Regions from separate parts of the Paenibacillus segetis genome, predicted to be linked through region 1. Evidence: riboswitches for the same ligand, from Rfam matches in the RefSeq annotation. Region 1 holds a riboswitch; the other holds the start of a gene.
The links. A riboswitch is a leader RNA that binds a small molecule or an ion and turns the genes downstream of it on or off. The one in region 1 is predicted to bind S-adenosylmethionine.
Positions count from the first base shown of each region.

Region 2: another riboswitch for S-adenosylmethionine. It lies ahead of metA (homoserine O-acetyltransferase MetA); the one in region 1 lies ahead of IEW05_RS20230 (methionine ABC transporter ATP-binding protein).

Region 1 is NZ_BMFT01000003.1:209,802-213,307, reverse strand. Features, by position in the region: gene IEW05_RS20240 (UbiD family decarboxylase) at 1-935, shown strand, start outside; gene IEW05_RS20235 (Cthe_2314 family HEPN domain-containing protein) at 1,021-1,725, shown strand; SAM riboswitch class I at 1,835-1,988, shown strand; gene IEW05_RS20230 (methionine ABC transporter ATP-binding protein) at 2,116-3,132, shown strand; gene IEW05_RS20225 (methionine ABC transporter permease) at 3,132-3,506, shown strand, end outside.
Region 2 is NZ_BMFT01000001.1:855,687-859,192, reverse strand. Features, by position in the region: gene IEW05_RS03715 (PLP-dependent transferase) at 1-1,076, opposite strand, end outside; gene metA (homoserine O-acetyltransferase MetA) at 1,093-2,028, opposite strand; SAM riboswitch class I at 2,151-2,286, opposite strand; gene corA (magnesium/cobalt transporter CorA) at 2,747-3,506, shown strand, end outside.

The DNA of each region.
Region 1 (3,506 bases):
GCCCCTTCGGGAACAGCCGTGGGTATTATTCTCTGAAACAGGAGTTTCCGGTACTTCACGTGAATCATATGTGGCATAGGAAAAATGCGATTTACCCTGCAACCGTTATGGGCAAGCCGTATCAGGAAGATTATTATTTAGGGCAATTTTTGCAAAAGTTACTCTCTCCTGCCTTTCCGATCTTAATGCCAAGGGTCCGTTCACTCTGGACCTATGCAGAATGTGGATTTCAAACGTTAACCTCAGCCGTTGTGCGGGAGAGTTATTCACGAGAGGCATTGATTTCCGGATTTCAAATCTTAGGACAAAGGGAACTGTCGCTAACAAAATTTCTGATGTTGACGGACAAAATGATCGTTCTATCAGACTTTAAGCTGTTGTTAGCCACAGTATTAGAGCGTTTTAATCCATGTACGGATTTGTATATATTCAGCAATATGTCGAATGATATACTGGACTACACGGGACGTGAACAGAAGCTCGGTAGTAAGGCAATTCTGGTTGGAGTAGGTGAACCCATCAGAGCACTTCCGAAGGTATACGATGAGGGAGATATTCCAGAAGTGGATCAAATAAAAGTATTCCATGATGGTTGTCTTGTTGTATCAGGTGCCTCTTATGAGAATGAGCCTATGCTTCCGCAGCGTCTGCTTACTACTTTGAAGGAGCGTGGAACCAAATGGCCACTAGTTATACTGGTTGACCATGCAGAGATCGTAGCTAATGATCAAATGGCCCTCCTCTGGACTGTATTTACGAGGTTTAATCCGACTGATGATATCTACTCCGTAGCGGAGATTAATCAGCATCATTTGGCATATAGTCTGCCGCTGATCATTGATGCCCGTATGAAGCCGGGTTACCAAGATGAATTATTCCCAAGTGAGGAAGTTGTTTCTTTAGTGGATCAACGTTGGAAAACCTATTTCGCATAAATGATTCTCAGAAGTCGTCGATTGATATTGATGTATCCCAAAAAAAGGGATATCCAGTGCTGAATTTAGGAAGTGAGGAAAAGTTATGTTGCGTAGTTTACTTGGTGAACCACCAAGACAAAATGAAGGCTTGCTTGCGGATACAATGGACATCATGGTACAGGGCGTCAAGCTATTACAGAAAGAAATGGAACGCCATCAAGATCCAAGTCATGATTACCGGAAGCTTGAAGTGTGGACGCATGGGTTGATTTCCTCGCTCGATGAACTGGAGCAGTGTCTTTTTGCAGCAACTTTTTTTCGTAAGAAGGTTGTGAAGGATTATGTTGAAGATATGGATGCTGCTGAGAAAGGTGATTATGCGCGATATGTATTTTTCTACAAAGACGGCTTTATTCGCGTTTTTTCTATTCTAGATAAACTCGGTACGATTCTCAATGAAATGTATGATCTGAATACGTCCAAAGTCAAAACTCATTATTCTTATTTCACGGTACTCCGTCAATTCCATTATCTGAAGGTGCATATCGAGCTGGGAGACAAGTTGTTTTCGATCAAAGAACAGTACAAGGAAACGCTGAATGTGCTTCGCGGACGCCGTAATACAGAAATTCATTATATGAACTCGGAGTTGAAGGATGATCTGTGGCAGCGCCATCAGGCACTATACGGCAAGATTGAGCTTGAGGATCTCGATGGGCATCTGCAGGATTTGGATCAAGGGTATCAAATGGTGTGTAAAACTTTGTATACAGCCTTCGAATATATAGTTAAAAGATGGCAACGGTGAAGGTCATATCCTTGTGGAAATGTTTTTCTTTGACAAAACAGAGGAAAGTATCTATACTCTAAAATAGTTTCTGAAATATTACATCCGATGATTTCATATAACTTCATATTTCTTATCGAGAGTGGCGGAGGGAAAGGCCCGATGAAGCCCAGCAACCGATTTGTTTAATAGTGATCTAAGTTATCGCTTATTGATCAAATGACATGGTGCTAATTCCTTCAAAATCATGTACCTGATGTGGTCATGATTTTGGCAGATGAGAAGGCATTGTCTTTACGTAAAGAGAGCCCTTGATTCTGCAAAGGGGCTCTTTTGTTTTTTTAGGAAAAGGCCTGATGGAATCTCCTTAAGAAGGAAGAAACACATTAATTTATAAAGGGGGTTATCCGCATGATTGAACTTAAACAGCTGACCAAAACATATGGAAGCAAACAAAAAGCTACAACGGCTTTGTCCGGTGTTAATCTGACTGTAGGAAAAGGTGAGATCTTTGGCGTCATCGGTCATTCCGGTGCCGGAAAAAGTACGCTAATCCGTTGTATTAATTTACTCGAACGGCCTACTACTGGTGAAGTTTGGGTGGGTGGCACCGAGCTGACAAGCCTAAGAAAACGAGAGCTTCAGCGTCAGCGTAGCAAAATTGGCATGATCTTTCAGCATTTTAACCTGCTGTCCTCTGCCACGGTATATAACAACATCGCTTTTCCACTTACGTTGATCGGAACACCGAAGGCTGAGATCGCTAAGAAGGTTAATGAGCTCCTGGCCCTAGTAGGGCTTGAAGAGCATCGGAATAAGTACCCGGCTCAATTATCTGGAGGACAAAAGCAGAGGGTTGGTATTGCTAGAGCGCTCGCTAGCGATCCGGATGTGTTACTATGCGATGAAGCGACATCAGCACTTGATCCCCAGACGACGGATTCGATCTTGAAGCTACTCCTGGATATTAACAGAAAGTTTAACTTAACGATTCTACTCATCACACATGAGATGAACGTCATTCAGACCATCTGTGATCGGGTAGCCGTTATTCATCAGGGAAATATCGTGGAACAAGGCCCAGTGAGTCAAGTATTCCTTAAGCCGAAGCACCAAGTAACGCGCGAGTTTATCAATCATGACTCGTTTGCTGAGGCTGGATTGAAATTAGCGAACTCCGTGCAGCATCCACAGTGGGCTAGGCTTGTTAGAATTACATTCCTTGGTGCTAAAACGTATGAATCAGTCCTATCTCAAGTAGTGCGTCAGACCAATGTTAACTTCGCGATTCTGCATGGAACAATCTCTACGATTAAGGAAGTACCTTATGGACAGCTTACCGTTTCTTTTGAAGGTGACGCAAGTGATGTTGACCGAACCCTTGCACTGCTTCGGGAACGCGATCTTGATGTGGAGGTGATTGGATAATGGGAGGATTAGATTTCTCTAAAGTAAATTGGTCAGAAATCGGCAGTGCTTCGGTCGATACTTTGCTCATGATGGGATACGCTACATTCTTCACGTTTCTGATCGGTTTACCGCTGGGTGTACTACTGTATACCTTATCTAGGTCCAATTCCTGGGTTTTAGGATGGGTTTACAGAATATTATCGTTAATTGTTAATATCGTACGTTCCGTTCCATTTATCATTCTGATTGTCGCATTGATTCCATTTACAAGGTTTGTAGTTGGGGTATCGATGGGAGTTCAAGGTACGATTGTTCCGCTGGTCATAGGGGCTGCCCCATTCTTTGCTCGGCTCGTTGAGACAGCACTTCGTGAAGTGGATCGTGGAGTTATT
Region 2 (3,506 bases), on a different contig from region 1:
CGATCATCTACGCCAACAGCTTCACGAATTTCAAGCGGAATATCAGCATGTGTCTGTACCGCAGGATAAGTCATAAGTGATTCGACTCCACCTAGACTTTCCGCAAAGGCGATCAGTTGCAGATGGCGAAGTACTGGCTCAACAAACCGAGCATCTGTCACTTTAAATGAGAAAATCCCTGTATTTCCGCTCGATTGTTTGTTTTGAATCTCATATCCCGGATGTCCCGGAAGCCCAGGATGGAATACCTCTGCGATTTGCGGATGCTTCTCTAAATATTTTGCCATTGCCAGTGCATTACTTTCATGACGCTCCATCCGCAGCGCTAATGTCTTCATTCCTCGCATGAGCTGATAAGAGTCGGTAGGGCTGAGAACTGCACCAATGGAATTATGTAGAAAGCCAATTTCTTTGGATAGTTTCTCATCTTTTGTCACGATCAGTCCGGCAAGTACATCATTATGCCCACCTAAATACTTCGTTGCACTATGAACGACAATATCCGCTCCAAGTTCCAGTGGACGCTGGAAGAATGGAGTTAGTAACGTATTATCTACGATTGTAATAATGTCATGTACATGTGCCCAGCTAGTTACTGCTTCAATATCGGTCACCATCATAAGAGGGTTCGTTGGTGTTTCAATAAACACTGCTTTGGTGTTGGGTTTACGCACACTTTCAAGCGCATCTAAATCGTTCGTATCAACATAAGAAGCCGTTACACCGTACTTAGACAAAATCTGCTCAAGTAGACGATATGTCCCACCATACAAATCGAGCGATACAATGAGATGATCACCTTGTGAGAACAAGGTAAACACGGTTTGCAGTGCTGCCATCCCAGAGCTACAGGCAAAACCAGCATCACCGGCTTCTAACACCGCTGCCGCATCTTCCAACACCTTACGAGTCGGGCTCTTTGTTCGTGCATAATCAAATCCTGTACTTTGCCCTAATCTAGGGTGTCGAAAAGCGGTCGCCTGATAAATAGGATAATTGACAGCTCCTGTCACCGGTTCCTCTATAGAGCCAATTTGTGCAAGCTTACTTTCAATACGCAATGTTTTGTCCGCCACCAGTTATCCCTCCACATTAAATTTGATAAACAAACTCCGTTTGCTGGTCTATATCATAAGGTGTTTCCTGATACACATAGTAATTGAGCCAATTGGAAAATAATAAGTTAGCATGTGCTCGCCATGTTGAAGGCGGATCAAGTGAAGGATCGTTATTTGGATAGTAATTAACAGGCAATTCAATTTCAAGTCCCTTGGCGATATCCCGATCATATTCCCACTTCAGTGACCAAGGATCATATTCCGAATGACCCGTTACGAAAATCTGCTTACCATCACGGGTTGCTACGAGATAGATACCTGCTTCCGGTGACTCAGCCAAAATATGCAGTTCAGGGTTAGCCTCGATATCTGCGCGTTCAACATCCGTATGACGGGAATGTGGAACATGAAAACCCTCATCAAATCCGAATAGCAATTTAACATTAGGAATGTTAATACGATGTGAAAACACGCCGAAACATTTTTTCTCAAGGTAAGTTTTTTGTACACCAAAGTGATGATATAAGCCTGCTTGAGCAGCCCAACAAATGTGTAATGTTGAGGTGACGTGAGTTTTGCTCCATTCAAAAATTTCTTGTAGCTCTTCCCAATAGTTCACTTCTTCAAATTCCATTTGTTCAACAGGAGCACCCGTTACAATCATCCCGTCAAAACGACGATTCTTAATCTCATCGAACGTTTTATAGAACATCTCCAGATGTTCTGCAGATGTATTCCTCGATGTGTGTGAACGAGGATGAAGCAACACAATCTCTACTTGAAGTGGCGTATTTCCGAGTAACCGTAAAATTTGAGACTCTGTCGTTTCCTTTGTCGGCATCAGATTCAGAATAGCAATCCGCAAAGGTCGAATGTCCTGACGATAAGCCCGACTCTCATCCATTACAAAAATATTCTCATTTTCAAGCACTTCTTTGGCGGGTAAATGATCAGGGATTTTAATCGGCATAATTCTTCGCTCCTTTTTTACAGTAAATGAAATTTGTTTTTCTACCAGAGAGTATCGCGATAACAAAAAGAGACCTATCTCACATTAGAGAAAGGTCGTCATCTATTTTCGTGAATGCGCCTCTCTCATCTCTCAGAAACCACCAACCATGTCTTTGTAATTACTACTGGTCTGGTTCTGCAAGAATTAGCACCGTGCGATAAATCGCCGGTTGCCGGGTGTCATCGGGCTAGTCCCTCCACCTGCTCTTGATAAGATTTCGCTATATTTAATTCATGATTCAGGGATAAATATCACAATGCGTTCCCTGAATTCACTTTAATGTATAAGGCCTACTTACGTCAAGAACTCATATCCAAAAATTTGGGGCACCTCTGCCGATAGCCAACCATATACTGGGGAATAAAATTAAGATATTTAAAGGGTTGTAACATTTCATACAGCGGCGTTATACTAGACAAGTGTTTGAAAATGTTAAGGTAAAGAGGTGAACCAAGAAATGGAAGGCGACCCGAGTCCGCAGAGGAGAACTGCCCCAATACGACAATCGCATAGGAAAGAATTCAGCAGGGCACTCGTGGAAAGATTGGGGCTCTTTCATTTTACGGTTACTACATAGGTAACACCCTATTTTGGTGTTCCCGTACTGCTGTGTTCTTTCCCTTGCTCTAATCAAGAGCATCCCCGATCAAACTCTCGGGGTAAGGGAGGAAATCATATGAAAATTCGTCACGTACAAGCTGGCGTATTCACGACTGTCGAAGACGTAGAAACTACGACTGTTGCTCCAGAAGAAGGCTTTTACTGGATTGATGCAGATGTAGAGGATCTTGCACTGCTGCAGCCTCTTTTCTCGTTGCATGATTTAGCAGTGGAGGACTGTCTTACAGAAGAAGAACAGCGTCCGAAAATTGAAACTTATGATAATCATTATTTTATTGTTGTAAATAGCATTCGATATGATGACGAAGAAATTTTTCTGCGTGCGCTGAGCCTTTTCCTAGGTCGTCATTACATCATCACTGTAACGAAACAAAAGATTAACGAGCTGCGGGCAGTGAAGCCTATCCTATGGGATCAAGAAGTAAGCGAACCTGACCGTTTCCTCTATCTGCTCATCGACCTTGTAGTTGATAATTACTTTACAGTAGGCGACCGGATTGAGTACAAAATCGAGAAACTGGAAGAAGATATCCTCATGCATACCAAACGCTCTCATCTGAGTGAAATTATCGGTCTGCGAAGCGAGATTCTTTGGCTCAAAAAAATGCTTGGCCCACAAAAAGAAGTTATAAATATTTTAAATAAAAAAGATCTACGTCTGATCGACGACCAACTGCAAAAGTATTTCAGCGATATTTATGAGAATGCTGTAAAAATATCTGAAAACTTTGATACTTTCCGCGAATTGATGGGCAACTTACGTGAAGCCTATCAGTCAGCCATCGCCAATCGTGCGAATGAAATCATGCGTGTTT